4 regions of the Pontixanthobacter luteolus genome follow, and region 2 is predicted to be linked to each of the others. Evidence: predicted binding sites of a transcription regulator. Region 2 holds the regulator's gene; each other region holds the start of a gene.
The links. Region 2 encodes LexA, which represses DNA repair genes until DNA is damaged. Its sites were predicted from a motif close to GTTCCNCNCTTGTTCT; they were not measured.

Region 1 (3,850 bases), 280 kb from region 2:
GTCGCCTGCTGGCCGACCTTGACGTAGCCGAGGCCAACCTCGTTCAGCATGTGCATCTTGTCACGGATCGGGGGCACGGCCTTGAAGAATTCCTCCGCATCCTCGATCGTCATGTCCAGCACGTCGGCGATGGACAGGCCCTTGAACTTCACCTCCAGCGTTTCGCGGTTGTAGCGTTTGCCGCCGCATTCCTCGCACGTGACATACACGTCGGGCAGGAAGTGCATTTCGATCTTGATCAGCCCGTCGCCCTGGCACGCCTCGCACCGGCCGCCCTTCACGTTGAAGCTGAACCGGCCGGGTTTGTAACCGCGTGCCTGCGCCTCCGGCAGGCCGGCGAACCAGTCGCGGATATTGGTGAAGGCGCCGGTATAGGTCGCCGGGTTGCTGCGCGGGGTGCGGCCGATGGGCGACTGGTCGATTTCGATCACCTTGTCGCAATATTCGAGGCCGGTGACCTTGTCGTGCGCGCCCGCGATCACCCGCGCGCCGTTCAGCGTGCGTGCGGCGCTGGCATAGAGCGTGTCGATGGTGAAGCTGGATTTGCCGCTGCCCGATACGCCGGTGATGCAGGTGAACGTGCCCAGCGGGATGGCGGCGGTTACGTTGTTGAGGTTGTTGGCCCGCGCGCCGTGCACGGTCAACTGGTGGCCGTTGCCCTTGCGGCGCTGCTTCGGCACCGAAATCTCGCGCCGTCCGGTCAGGTAATCGGCGGTCAGCGACTTCCTGGATTTGAGCACCTGTTTGAGTGTGCCCTGCGCCACCACCTCGCCCCCGCGCACACCGGCGCCGGGGCCCAGATCGACCACGTGATCGGCCTGGCGGATTGCGTCTTCGTCATGCTCCACCACGATCACCGTATTGCCCAGATCGCGCAGGCGTTTGAGCGTTTCCAGCAGCCGGTCATTGTCGCGCTGGTGCAGGCCAATGCTGGGTTCGTCGAGCACATACAGCACGCCCGACAGCCCGCTGCCGATCTGGCTGGCGAGGCGGATGCGCTGGCTCTCCCCGCCGCTCAGCGTACCGCTGGTCCGGTCGAGGTTGAGGTAATCGAGCCCGACATTGTCGAGGAAACCCAGCCGTTCGTTGATCTCTTTCAGGATGGCCTTGGCGATCTGGCTCTGCGTGGGGTTCAGCTTGCTGTCGAGGGCGAGGAACCAGTCCTTCGCATCGGACACGCTCATCCGGGTCGGTTCGGCGATGTCGGTCGGGTTGTCTTTCGGACCGACCTTCACCGCCAGCGCTTTCGGGTTGAGCCGTGCGCCGCCGCAGGTCTCACATGGCTGGCTGGTCTGGAACTTGCCCAGTTCCTCGCGCATCCACGCGCTTTCGGTTTGCAGAAGGCGGCGATTGAGGTTGCCGATCACCCCTTCGAACGCCTTGTGAACGGTGTATTCCTTGCGCCCGTCCTTGAACGTCAGCGGCACGCGGTTGCCGCCGGTCCCGTGCAGGATGATCATCTTCTGATCCGGCTCCAGATCTTTCCACGGAGTGGTCAGATCGAATTCATAGGCCTTCGCCAGACTGCCGAGCACCTGCATGTAATAGGGCGATGGCGGATTGCTTTTCGCCCACGGCACCACCGCGCCCTTTTTCAGGCTGAGTTCTTCGTTGGGGACTACCAGCTGCGGGTCGAACAACTGCTTTTCCCCCAGCCCATCGCACGTCGGACACGCGCCCTGAGGGGAGTTGAACGAAAACAGCCGCGGTTCGATTTCCTCGATCGTAAAACCGCTGACCGGGCAGGAAAACCGCTCTGAAAACACGATCCGGTTGGCGGGCAGCCCGGCGCCTTTCATCTGGCCGCCGGAAGCGTCTTCGTCCTCGCGCCCCGGCACCGTACCATCGGCTAGGTCGACATAGGCCAGCCCGTCGGCCAGCTTCAGCGCGGTTTCGAAACTGTCGGCAAGGCGCGTTTCCAGCCCTTCCTTTACCGCCAGCCGGTCCACCACCACTTCGATGTCGTGCTTGAACTTCTTGTCGAGCGCGGGCGCCTCCTCAATCGGGTAAAGCTCCCCGTCGATCCGCACACGGGTGAAGCCCGCTTTCTGCCATTCGGCCAGTTCCTTGCGGTATTCACCCTTGCGGCCGCGCACGACCGGCGCAAGCAAATACAGCCGCGTGCCTTCGGGCAGTTCCATCACCCGGTCGACCATGTTGGACACGGTCTGCGCCTCGATCGGATCGCCCGTGGCTGGCGAGTACGGAACACCCACGCGCGCCCAAAGCAGACGCATGTAGTCGTAGATTTCCGTTACAGTCGCCACGGTCGAACGCGGATTGCGGCTAGTGGTCTTCTGCTCGATGGAAATGGCCGGCGACAAACCGTCAATGTGCTCCACATCGGGTTTTTGCATCATTTCCAGGAATTGCCGCGCATAAGCGCTCAGGCTCTCGACATAGCGCCGCTGCCCTTCGGCATAGATCGTGTCGAATGCGAGCGAGGATTTGCCGGAGCCCGACAGCCCCGTAATCACGATCAGCGCATCGCGCGGCAGGTCGATATCGACACCCTTGAGATTATGCTCACGAGCACCGCGGACTGAAATTTTTGTGAGAGCCATGACCTGCCAAGTGGGTATTGGGTGAGAGAGAGTCCAGTGGACTGGTGAATACCGCGCTCTTTAACCCGATGTTCTGCAAATGTTCAAGTGCTCGGCTGAGCGCTTGACGGGTTAACTTGCTTCCATTCAGGGCAAGGAATCGGTCCGGCAATGACGCAACCGATCAGTGCGCCAACGCCTGAAGCGTGGCTGACGAACGCTGAAGCGTGGACCGATAACCCCGCCCGCCCGTTGATTAGATGAATGTAAACGCGGCGTTTTTCCCGGTTCGCCCATCAGGTCGCAGAACTGGACGCAACGCCCAATAGAAAGGTACACCCAGATGCCATATGGCTATATCACCCCGTACAGAAGCCCATCCGAAAACCCGGAGGAACCGCAAGCCGATTCCGGTCAGGATCGGGACACAGAATTCAGCGCACCGCTTCTGGACGATGCAAACATCACCATCGAAGAGAATGCGTGATCGCCTATCCGTCAAAGACCAGATCACCAGCCCCGCAAATCCTGCCCAGATTACGGTTCGAGAACCGCCGGCAAGGTATCGCACCGCTTATTACCCGGCTGAAAGACCGCCGCAGGCGCCGCCGGCAAGCCAAGCTGGCCCGCACATTGAAAGGCGAACGGGTTCATATGCGCAAGCGCAAGATCGCGCTCGCGATGTCCGTCAGCGCAGCCGGGATACAGGCCGCAGCAAGTGGCGCGGTAGAACCCCGGTTTAGCAGCTCGGCGCAGCAGGCATGGATGATCGAGACACGCACGCAAACCGACTCCATGAGAGCCAGTGCGGAACTCAAGCGCGCCATGATGGAGGAGGAAGGCGTCCGGCACGACGTGTACCGCGATGTTGCGGGCAATTTGACTGTTGGCGTCGGCCACCTCGTGACCGCGTCGGATGGACTCAGCTTGGGCGATACCATCTCGGACGAACGGGTCATGGAACTGCTCGAAGCGGATCTTGAACATGCCGAAAAAACAGTTAGCGACCTTGTCGGCGATCTTCCGCTTTTCCAACACGAATTCGATGCGCTGGTCGATCTTGTGTTCAACGTGGGACAGGGAAGCGTCTCGCAAGAGCGTAGCCCAAAGTTGAACGAGGCTATTTCAGCCGGCGACCATCAATCCATAGCCGATGAACTGCACTATCATTCCGCAGGCGGCGCGACCGCAAAAGGCTTGATCTATCGCAGCGAAAGACGTGCAAATATCTTCCTGAACGGTTCGTATGAAGATCCGCGAATGACGGCCTGAGGCGGCCTAAACTGGAAACAAAAAAAGGGGAAGGC
Region 2 (3,850 bases):
AGTCAGAAGCTGCGTCGGGGCAATACTCGTGCTCGCGGCGCTTGCTCTTGGCCGTGAACCCTTGTCGCTGCGAATGGTCGCGGCAGCAGCGCTGTTCGTGCTTTTCCTTTGGCCTGAGTCTCTGGTTGGACCGAGCTTTCAGATGAGTTTCGCAGCGGTGCTGGCCATCGTCGCATTGCACAATTCCGCCCCGGTACAGGCCTATCTGGCTCCGCGAGAGGAATCATGGTTTTCCAGAAGTGGGCGGCGAGTGGTGATGTTGCTGGTTACCGGAATGGTGATTGAAATCGCGCTGATGCCGATCGTGCTTTTTCATTTTCACAGGGCCGGGGTCTACGGTGCATTTGCGAATGTTGTGGGCATACCGCTAACGACTTTCTTCTCCATGCCGCTGATCGGGCTCGCGCTCTTTCTCGATATTTTCGGGCTGGGCGCGCCGGCATGGTGGGCTGCAGGCAAGTCTCTGGATATTCTGATCGGTATTGCGCATTTCACTGCGTCGCAGCCCGGTTCTGTCAAGCTGATGCCCGAAATGGACGGAGGCATCTTTGCGTTGTTTGTGTCTGGCGGGATTTGGCTGGCGCTGTGGCGCGGGCGCGTCCGGTTGCTTGGTTTCGTCCCAGTGGTTCTGGCGGCAATGCTGTTTCTCGCAAGCCCAGTCCCCGATCTGCTTGTCTCCGGTGATGGCCGGCATGTGGGGGTTGCAGGCGAGGGCGACCGCTTGCTCGTTCTGCGCGAGAGCAGAAGCGATTATGCCAGAGACAACTTGCTGGAGCTGGCGGGGATGGACGGCGAGCCGGTACCTCTCGGTAAGTGGCCTGATGCAAATTGCAGCCCGGACTTCTGCGTCCTGCCCGTCACAAGAGAGGGGCGGACGTGGCAAGTCCTGATGGCTCGCAGCAACATCCGTATCGAGGAGCGAGCACTTGCCGCAGCATGCGACCGGTCGGACATTGTAGTAGCCGACAGATACCTGCCGCGATCATGCAAACCCAAATGGCTCAAGGCCGACAGACGGATGCTTGATCAAACAGGAGGTCTGGCAATCAATCTAACCAATGGGACCTATAACAGCGTGGCCGATGCGCAGGGCGACCATGGCTGGTGGCGAGGGGGGGCGGGACTGACCCGCTCCCTCATGCCGGTTGAATGAAAACTCAGTGATACCGGCGAAGCAAGCCGGCAAGTTTGCCCTGAACCTGAACCTGACCAGGCTGGTAAACCTGCGGCGAATGCGACGGGTTTGCCGGGTCAAGCCGGACCATTCCGCCATCGCGGTGCAGATATTTCAGAGTAGCTTCCTCATTATCCACCAGTGCCACGACGATCTCGCCATCCCGCGCAGTGTCGGTGCGTTTGACCAGTGCGAAGTCGCCATCGAAAATGCCTGCTTCGATCATGGAATCACCCGAAACTTCGAGAGCATAATGATCGCCTGGGCCAAGCAGTGCTGCTGGAACAGGCAGGCTGCTCTGCCCCTCCAGCGCTTCGATCGGTGCGCCAGCCGCAATGCGACCATGGAGAGGAAGCTCGATCACATCGTTCGCCGGTGCGGGTTGCGGCGCAGGAGCCGACCTTGTCCGTGATACGACATCATTTGCTGGCGCGGCTGCGGCGATGCCCGGCACCGCATCTTCAGGGTTCTTGAGAACTTCGAGGGCGCGCGCTCGATTTGGCAGCCGCCGAATAAATCCGCGCTCTTCCAATGCGGAGATAAGGCGGTGGACACCGGATTTGCTCTTCAGGTCGAGCGCTTCCTTCATCTCTTCGAAAGAGGGGGAAATTCCCGATTCTTCCAGACGTTTCTGGATGAACAAAACCAATTCGTGCTGCTTAGCCGTCAGCATGGCGCATGCTCCTCTGTCTCCCTTGTCGATCCGCTCGCTCAAATGCGAACGAATGCGGAACAATTAGGCAACCTTCTTGCTCTGGTCAAGCAATTCCGCCATTTTTGATGAAGTAGACCGGAACATCCGTTCCCGCTTTGAACGCCGGGGAATGCTCCGGCCTTTCAATCAGGATGTCTGAGTTGGCGAGTGCGGCCAAGGCGCCGCTGTCCTGATTTGAAAGCGGATGTGCCATGCCGTCTTGCATCACACCGCGTGTGAATGTGCGGCGGCCAACTGTCGCAGCAAGCGGCATCGCGCATGGGACCATCAGCGGTTTCGGAATGCATGCGTCTGCGCCGAGCATTTTTCGGATTGCGGGCAGCATAAACAAGAACCCGGTCACAAAACTGGACCCAGGATTGCCCGGCAACCCCAGGATGATTTGTGTGCCCCGACTGGCAACCATCAGCGGCTTGCCCGGCTTCATCGCGATCCGCCAGAAGTCGATCTTTCCGCCAACGGCATCAAGAGCTGGCCGGACCAGGTCATGATCGCCAACGGAGGCGCCCCCGCTAAACACCACCAGATCATGTTCGCTGACAGCCTCCAGTGCATCGGCCAGCGCTGACAGCTTGTCGGCCACAGGTTCGCCTCTGGTAATGCGGCAATGTTCGCCAGTTGCCAGCATTTCAAGCATGAGGCCGTTTGTCGCAGGAATGAGGTGAGGGGCGCAATCGCCGATCTCTGCTGTTAGTTCATCACCGCATTCGATTATCGCCACAAGCGGCGGTTTTCGGACCGTGACATGGGCCACTCCGGCCATGGCCGCGAGAGCCATTTGCGGGGCATCCAGGCGGGAGCCTGCATCCAATAGCGTCTCGCCTGATCGAAAATCCGACCCTGCATCGCGGAAACATCCAGGATCCACGGCTCGCGCGGTGCTCAGTGTCTCTGCATCAAGCTTGGCGTCTTCAACGAGGACAATCGCGTCTGTGCCGGACGGGGTATGCGCGCCGGTCGATATTCTCGCTGCCTGTCCCGCAGCGATCGGCCTCTTATACGGTGAACCGCAGCGGCTTTCACCGATTACTGTCCACGGGCCGTCACCGCAGACTGCAAAACCGTCCATCGCGGACAGCCGGGCTGCGGGCTGCGTCCTATTGGCGACCAGAGGCGCGGCAAGATAATTGCGATGCGCCTGCGCCAGTGGCACGGTTTCTGCCGCGGTAGGGTGGATGAGGTCCAGAAGGCGTCGTTGCGCCACATGTAGTGGCAGCAAGTCGCTCATTCCTGTGCCTTCCAATCGCCCGATTTTCCGCCGGATTTCTCAAGCAATCTGACCCCGCCGATGACCATCGTCTTGTCCAGGGCTTTTGCCATATCGTAGATCGTCAGCAGAGCTGCTGAGGTGGCGGTCAGCGCTTCCATTTCGACCCCGGTTTTTCCGGTCAGCCGGACTTCGGTGCGAGCGAAGATTGCGTCATCGAGAAACCGGAAGTCGATATCGACCGAACTGATCGGCAGCGGGTGGCACAGCGGTATGAGGTCGCTGGTCTTCTTGGCGGCCATAATGCCAGCGATACGCGCGGTTGCCAGAACATCGCCTTTCGGTGCGTTTCCATTCCTTACCGCTTCGAGAGCCATCGGAGACATGGTAATTCTGCCTTCTGCGACGGCGGCGCGCCTGGTTTCGGCTTTACCCCCCACATCAACCATATGCGCGCTACCGCTTTCGTCGAGATGGGTGAGCTTGCTCATTGCCGTTCCTTATCCTTCCAGCAACGTGAGGGTGGCGGCGGTGACATCTTCCTGACGCATCAGGCTTTCACCGACGAGGAAACAGCGTACCCTCGATTTTGCGAGGCGCTGACAATCTTCATGGCTGGAAATGCCGCTTTCCCCCACCAGAAGCGAGCCTTCAGGGGCGAGCGGGACCAAGCGTTCTGTGACGGCCAGATCTGTAACGAAACGCTTCAGGTCGCGGTTGTTTACACCGATCAAACGCGATTTCAGATTGGCGG
Region 3 (3,850 bases), 220 kb from region 2:
AGACCGGTGCCGTTTGCCAGCCATATTCCTGAACGCGCGCAGCGTTGGCAGCCCCCGCTGGAGCCGGAACCTGCATCACAAGGTGAACTAGCTTTCCATCACAGGCCGCTGAAAATGCTGGATAAGGCAGAACGTATCACGGTTCTGTACGCCACCCCCGATGGCTATCCGCGCCGTTTCCGCTGGCGCGGCCAGGTGCACGAAGTCGCCCGCGTCGAAGGGCCTGAACGCATTGCCCCCGAATGGTGGCGTGAAAGGTCCAGCGTTCGCCTGCGGGATTACTACCGGATTGAGGACGGCGAGGGCCGCCGTTACTGGATTTACCGCCACGGCCTGATCGGTGACGGACGCGGCAATGACAAACAGGGCGGATTGCCCGACTGGTACCTGCAAGGACTGTGCGCCTGAGGCCCCAGTCGGGCTTGTGATTATCCGGGGTTATTCAGCCGGCGCAACCAACAGACGATTGCCGAGGGGCTGGATCGACCGTGCGCTACTGCCAAGAATCTTGCTCAGCGCGGCGATCTGGTCCGCGCTTGCGGTGACGATGTCTTTGGAAACGTGCCAGTTTACACCTTCGCTGCAAGGGGGCGTGGTAAGCGAACCCATGTAGCGGTAAACAGAGAGGTTATCGGGAATCATCGTTTCGATATCCAGATTGACCTCTGCACCGCTCCCGCTGTCCAGCGCATCTATGATGGTGGCAAGCCCGGTGTTCGCTTCGCCTTCTTTGAACATGATGCCCAGAACGCCCAGCTTTCCGTCTTCGGTGGCGTGTACGAAATGGCCGACCAGCGGGAAGCGTTCACCGTTTATGGCGTGTTCCGATGGCGTATGGAAATGAACCTGCAGAAGGGAGAAATCCAGTCCGCCGGACACCATTCCCATACCAGCGGGGAAATCGAGTTGGATCTTCTGATTGCCAAGGCTCAGCTTTGCTTCTGTCTCGCCATAGCTCGTTTCCAATTCAATATCGGCCACGGCATTGGGGGCACCAAGATCAATGGGGGACTGGTTGAGCCCGGCATCGCACAAGGCATAATTGCTGTTCTGGAGTGACCAGCGTTCGGGCGCTGCGCCGTCGCCGAATTTCCAGTCTTGCGCGGATGCAGTGGTCGCAAGACAGGCAGCGACAGCGAAAGATGCGATATATTTCATTGTATTTTCCCACTTTTACAGCGGGGCAATGCTCTCACACGGACCCGCTGCTGCCGGTCATAGCCGGCGCAATCTAACCTGACAGTGAGTGAAAATCGGTTCGGCCCACTGTCGTTCGATACGTCCGACATCACGAGCATTTGCTCGCCAGAGGGGCCCGGTCCGTGGCTCCATTACGCATGACTGTAAAAGTGGTTCCCGCGGAAACGCAAAAAAATCTCGATTTCCTGCTTCCCTCACGAGGCACAAGAACATATACAGAACAAATGGGCCAGTTAAGCACGATAGAGAAGCTCGGCATTCTCGCCGATGCGGCGAAGTATGATGCATCCTGCGCGTCTTCGGGCACGGCGAAGAAGAATTCGCTCGGCGGGAAAGGCATCGGTTCGACGGAGGGGATGGGAATCTGCCATGCTTATGCGCCGGACGGGCGCTGTATCTCGCTGCTCAAGATATTGCTGACCAACCACTGCATCTTCGATTGTCACTATTGCATCAACCGCAAGAGCAGCAATGTCCGCCGTGCGCGATTCACGCCGCAGGAGGTCGCGGACCTGACGATCAGTTTCTACCGGCGCAATTACATCGAGGGGCTGTTTCTCTCATCCGGCATCATAAAAAGTTCCAATTTCACTATGGAGCAGATGGTAGAATGCGCGCGTATCCTACGGGAAGAACACGATTTTTGCGGTTACATCCACCTGAAAACCATTCCCGAAGCGGATCCTGAACTGGTGCATCAGGCGGGGCTTTATGCCGACCGCGTCTCGATCAATGTTGAACTGCCCACCGACAGCGGGCTCACCCGCCTCGCGCCTGACAAGAACGCGCAGCAGATCGAGGGCGCGATGGGCAAGGTGAAATCCGACATCGCCGAGATGAAAGACGCCAGGAAGCGGTTCAAACACGCCCCCCGCTTCGCGCCTGCCGGCCAGTCCACGCAAATGATTGTCGGCGCAGATGCCGCCAGCGATGCGGACATCGTGGGCAAGGCAAGCCGGCTGTATGACGGGTTCAAACTGCGCCGCGTGTATTATTCCGCTTTCAGCCCGATCCCGGATGCCAGCGCCGTATTGCCGCTCAAACGTCCGCCGCTGATCCGCGAACACCGCCTGTACCAATCCGACTGGCTAATGCGGTTTTACGGTTATCAGGCGCGCGAAGTAATGCAGGCGACCGATCATGACGGCAATCTGCCGCTGGATATCGATCCCAAGCTTGCATGGGCGCTCAAGTTTCGTGAGAGTTTCCCGCTCGACGTCAACCGCGCGCCCCGGGAAATGCTGCTCCGTGTACCGGGCCTTGGCGTCACGGCGGTAAACCGGGTTCTGGCTGCGCGACGTCACAAGACGCTCCGGCTCGAAGATGTCGGGCGTGTGACGGTTTCTATTGCCAAGGTGCGCCCGTTCATCATCGCGGCCGATTGGCGGCCGACTACGCTGACCGATCGCGCGGATTTACGCACGTTGCTTGCGCCGAAACAGGAACAGCTGGAACTGTTTGCCGCATGACCGCGCTCCGTCAGCCCACCGATACTGCCTATTACACCGTTTCCATGCTGGAGCCGGACGATTTCGCTTTCTGGCGGGATAAGGCGCGCCAGCTGGTCCAGTGCGGTATTCCACCCGGACAGGTCAGCTGGACAGAGCCGGGCAGCTCGGGTGATCTGTTTGCAGGGGAAGGCACTCAATTGCCGGTCCCGCCAGCTGATGTGCCGCAAATTCGCGGCAGCAAGCGATTTCTGGCGCTGGCGAAGAATGTCGTGCTCCATTCCGACCCGGAACGCTTTGCCTTGCTCTATGCGCTTCTGTGGCGATTGCAGGCCAATCCCCGGATCATGGAGGACAAGACCGATCTGCAGGTCCGCCGGGTGGAGGAACTGGACAAGAATGTCCGGCGCGACAGCCACAAGATGCACGCCTTTGTCCGTTTCCGCCGATTGGAGCGCGACGATGGCGAAGATCACTATGTCGCCTGGTTCGAACCTGATCATCACATCGTGCGCGCCAATGCAGGGTTCTTCAAACGCCGCTTTGCCAATATGCACTGGTCCATCCTGACACCGAAAGGCTGCATCCACTGGGATGGAGAAACCATGCGGGAAAGCCCGCCGGCGGAGCGGGGCGATGCGCCGAGCAGTGATCCGGCCGAGGAGCTTTGGCTCAAATATTATGCTTCGATCTTCAATCCAGCGCGCTTGAAAGTCAGCGCGATGATGAGCGAAATGCCCAAGAAATACTGGAAAAACATGCCCGAGGCAGCGCTTATTCCGGGACTGGTGGCTGGCGCGCAAAAGCGGGAATCGCAAATGGTTGCCGCGGGCGAACTGACCTTTGACGAGCGCCCGGAAACACTTGGCGCTATCGAAAAAGCGATCGATCGGTGCCGGAAATGTCCAATCGGTGAACTCGCCAACCATTCGGTGATGGGTGAGGGGCCGCAGGATGCGGCGCTGATGATTGTCGGCGAGCAGCCGGGCGATCAGGAGGATCAGGCCCGTCGCCCCTTTGTCGGTCCTGCGGGCCAATTGCTCGATGTTCATCTGCAGAAGGCGGGTATCGAGCGCAGCAAGGCATATGTCACCAATGCTGTGAAACATTTCAAATATGTCCTGCGGGGCAAGCGGCGCATCCATCAGTCCCCGGCGGCGAAGGAAATTGACACCTGCCGCTGGTGGATCGAGGCCGAACGC
Region 4 (3,850 bases), 240 kb from region 2:
TTGGTCGATTGCATGGCCTGCAATTAGGGTCTCAGCGCATCAGCGACAAGCCGATAAACGCCCGGTTTGCTCCGCGTTCCGAAAATCGGCCACCTTATCCACGAGCAAGCCGGGCACTGACGATCCATGCGCCAGCACGAAGGGCAATGATACCATCTACGACATTGTTCGCGAGGAAGCGCCGCATGCGGGCCAGAAAATGGGCATGGTCATGCGTGTCCAGATTGCGGGATGCCCGCGCCGCAGGCCCGATACGCTGGAAAAATTCTGCTGCATCTTCCACCGCATCCGGACCAGTGCCCGCAATATAGGCGTAATCGACCGGAATGAAGTTGATGTCGATCCAGCCGGCATCGCGCAGCACGCCATCAACGTGCGACTGGTCCGCGAATGCGAATGGACCAGGTGAAAAGCGATCTGGCGGATAGGTTGTGCCCGGTGGCAAGAAGCTTTCGATACGTTCTGCCCACAGATTGTCCTCCAGCGCGCGGAAGCAAGAAAACACCAGCCTACCGTTGGGGGCCGCGATGCTTGCAAGGTGTGAAAAACTGGCAACCGGATCGGGAAAGAACATCACCCCATGACGGGAAAAAAGCAGGTCGGGCGCAAAATTATCGCGTTGCCATTCTCCCGCATCGGCCAATTCGAAGGACACATTGCCCAGCCGCGATCCGCGATGGCGGGCGACCTCGATCAATTCCTCGCTGACATCGACGCCGACAATTTCGGCACCCGGATGGCCGCGGCCAAGCGCCAGTGACATCTCGCCGGCTCCGCATCCGATATCGAGAGCGCGCATGATCGGGCGTTCGCTCAGCTTGGCCATCAGCTGGTCGGTGAGCACGCCGAAGCTTCGGTCGGTGCGCTCCCATTCAGAGGCCCAAGAGACGCCTACTCGCGTCTGCCAATCGCTTTTGCTGGTCATTTCTTAGCGCCCCGCCACATCAACATTCTCCTGCGGCGATTGCACAGCGATTTATCTTCCGCGTCAACCCACTGGCATCGCTAACGGAAAGTAACGCTGCGAATGATCTTACTCGCTCGATGCCTCAATTGCGTATCTCAACAAAGAAAAACCGGCGCGGGCCAGAAAGGCACCGCACCGGTTATCCATTTTCCCGGACGCTGGAGATCTAGCTCCCAACTGGTCGTCCGCTTGAAGAGATTGTGATCAGTCCTCGTCACTGGCCTCCGTGTCCGGGCCTGTCATCATCTCTTCGGCGACCTCGTCGGTGCGGCCGCGGATCGCAGCTTCCAACTTGTCGCGCATCTCTACATTCTCATCGAGGAAATTCTTCGAATTCTCACGCCCTTGTCCGATGCGGACCGAGTCATAGGAGAACCACGAACCCGATTTCTCGACCAGTCCGGCCTTGACGCCCAGATCGAGAATCTCGCCGGTCTTGGAAATACCCTTGCCGTACATGATATCGAATTCGACCTGCTTGAATGGCGGTGCGACCTTGTTCTTGACCACTTTGACGCGGGTCGAGTTGCCAATGACTTCGTCGCGGTCCTTGATCTGACCCGTGCGGCGGATGTCGAGGCGTACCGAAGCATAAAATTTCAGCGCGTTACCGCCGGTGGTGGTTTCCGGGTTACCGTACATCACACCAATTTTCATGCGCAGCTGGTTGATGAAGATCACCATGCACTTCGAACGGTTGATCGAGCCGGTCAGCTTGCGCAGGCTCTGGCTCATCAAGCGGGCCTGCAAACCGACATGGCTGTCGCCCATTTCGCCCTCAATCTCGGCCCGGGGCACAAGCGCCGCAACCGAATCGACGACCAGAACATCAATCGCGTTCGACCGGACCAGCGTGTCGGTAATTTCCAGCGCTTGCTCACCGGTATCGGGCTGAGAAATGATCAGCTCATCAATATCGACGCCAAGCTTCTTGGCATAAACCGGGTCCAGGGCGTGCTCTGCATCGACGAATGCAACGGTGCCACCAGCCTTCTGCGCTTCTGCCAAGACATGCAGCGCGAGAGTGGTCTTGCCCGAGCTTTCCGGCCCGTAAACTTCGATGACCCGCCCCTTCGGCAAACCGCCGATGCCAAGAGCAATGTCGAGACCAAGCGAACCGGTCGAAATCGATTCGACGTTCATCGCCTCTTTCGAGCCCAGCTTCATCGCCGAACCCTTACCAAATGCGCGGTCAATCTGTGCGAGTGCCGCGTCGAGCGCCTTCTGACGGTCCACGTTCTTTTCCTTACGTTCTACCAGCTTTAGACTTGCTGCCATGACATGCGCTCCATCGGTTGCCTAGGTCGGTGATAAACTCATCAACTGTTGGAGTATGTACCCACTTTGTTCCGGTAGAACAAGGGGGGAACGAATTTTTATTGTGAAAGGCCGTTTTCCGAGCCGCCCGGCGGTGCTTATTCGCCCGGGCTACCGCACTTTACAAATCTTCAGGTCAGAAATTGCAAAGGTGCGTCAGGCACCGGGCGCACGGATCTGCCAGCTGAACTCACGGGTTTTACCCGCCGGCACGCGCACTTCCATAATCTGCGCACCGTCCTTGATCCGGACCTTCGCAGGTGTTCGGCGGGTTTCCCATTGGCCAGCTGCGCCCAGCACGAGACGGAGGCGAACCGGCTCTGAATTGGCATTGGAAATCTTGGCCTTCATATTATGCCATTTGCCGGTATCAGGGTCGCCTCGTGTCGTCGCAGAGCATTCAGCAAACACATTGGTGCTTTGCGCCAGAGTAAGTTCGATCTCCTGACCTTTGGCATAATCGCGGATCGTCTGTTCATTGACCAACAGATCACCGGCAGAGGATGGTTCGAACAGGGTGAAACCGCCCATCGGCATTGCCACACCCAGCCCATGCTCATCATCGTTCTTGGTAAAGAACATCAATTCTGCCGGTTCGAGCTCGTCGTCAAAATAGTCAAAGGGTGCGCAGCCTGTCCGGTAGAAGAATTCCCCGCGAACCTTGTCCTTATTCAGGAACGCGACCTGCTTCAGGCCCTTCGCTGAAACGCTCACCCTTTCCGGCACGCGGTACAGTTTGAGATCGCCCAACTGCTCTTCGCCCGCCTGCATCCCGATTGCTGCAAGCGCGAGGGGAGATTCCATCATCTTGCGTTGGACACGTGATCCGGTCACCACGATTGTATCGGATGCATACATTGGCGGAGCAGGAGGAGGAGGCGGAGACGGGATCATCTGGCGGATCGGAGTGCCATCACCGGTGCTGCCCAGCGGATAGCAGGTCAGACGCATCGGGCGCGCCTGCGGCGGATCTGAGAGGCTTTGAAAATCGCTTTCAACGTTCAGCGTCCCGGCGACCGCCATCAGGTTTGCGTCATTAAAACTCTGCCCGTTGTCATTGAGCAGCGTCAGCCACGACAGCAGCCGCAAGCCAACCGCGCCCTTGGCACCTGACCTGTCCAGCGTGGCGACATAATGCGCCTCCCAGTCAAAGCCCCAAGCCAGATAAGTCAGCGTGACCTGATATGTGCCGCCCGTATCGTCGCGCGTGTCGATGCTGAAAACCGGGCGCGCGGAAAGGCCCGCTGGCACTTTATCGAAAGTCAGCTTTTCCGGCAGGCCCGAACACCGCACTGCTTCGAAGCCATCGCCTGTCTGAAGCACGAGGCCGCCATCGGCACGCGTGCGGACGATGGCGGATTGCGAGGCGCTGATACCTGTCGCAGGGTTTGTACGCGTGATCCGGACCCGGTTGCCCAGTGTGCCATCGAGCAGCGCCGCAGGGGAAAGAAGGTCCGCGTTGCGGTTCTTCTCGATCGTGCCGCCCGCCAGACCGGTAACAATCGCGGTGACCGCAACCATCCCTTCTGCCACGCCTTCGAACCGGATAGTCGATTGCCCTTGCGG

Region 1: uvrA (excinuclease ABC subunit UvrA) is a predicted target of LexA. The motif match lies at 2,635-2,650, and genes of this name have one in related genera.
Region 3: PO778_RS04970 (putative DNA modification/repair radical SAM protein) is a predicted target of LexA. The motif match lies at 1,407-1,422, and genes of this name have one in related genera.
Region 4: recA (recombinase RecA) is a predicted target of LexA. The motif match lies at 2,322-2,337, and genes of this name have one in related genera.

The regions. Positions count from the first base shown of each region.
Region 1 covers NZ_CANLWR010000001.1:540,562-544,411, reverse strand. Annotated here, with positions in the region: gene uvrA (excinuclease ABC subunit UvrA) at 1-2,564, opposite strand, end outside; gene PO778_RS02605 (hypothetical protein) at 2,887-3,030, shown strand; gene PO778_RS02600 (lysozyme) at 3,027-3,815, shown strand.
Region 2 covers NZ_CANLWR010000001.1:817,415-821,264, forward strand. Annotated here, with positions in the region: gene PO778_RS03910 (ComEC/Rec2 family competence protein) at 1-1,153, shown strand, start outside; gene lexA (transcriptional repressor LexA) at 1,158-1,847, opposite strand; gene PO778_RS03920 (molybdopterin molybdotransferase MoeA) at 1,933-3,117, opposite strand; gene moaC (cyclic pyranopterin monophosphate synthase MoaC) at 3,114-3,587, opposite strand; gene trpC (indole-3-glycerol phosphate synthase TrpC) at 3,597-3,850, opposite strand, start outside.
Region 3 covers NZ_CANLWR010000001.1:1,037,396-1,041,245, reverse strand. Annotated here, with positions in the region: gene PO778_RS04980 (DUF6504 family protein) at 1-408, shown strand, start outside; gene PO778_RS04975 (carbonic anhydrase) at 439-1,158, opposite strand; gene PO778_RS04970 (putative DNA modification/repair radical SAM protein) at 1,425-2,669, shown strand; gene PO778_RS04965 (UdgX family uracil-DNA binding protein) at 2,666-3,850, shown strand, end outside.
Region 4 covers NZ_CANLWR010000001.1:577,300-581,149, reverse strand. Annotated here, with positions in the region: gene alaS (alanine--tRNA ligase) at 1-14, opposite strand, end outside; gene PO778_RS02795 (class I SAM-dependent methyltransferase) at 95-925, opposite strand; gene recA (recombinase RecA) at 1,172-2,245, opposite strand; gene PO778_RS02785 (DUF4139 domain-containing protein) at 2,441-3,850, opposite strand, start outside.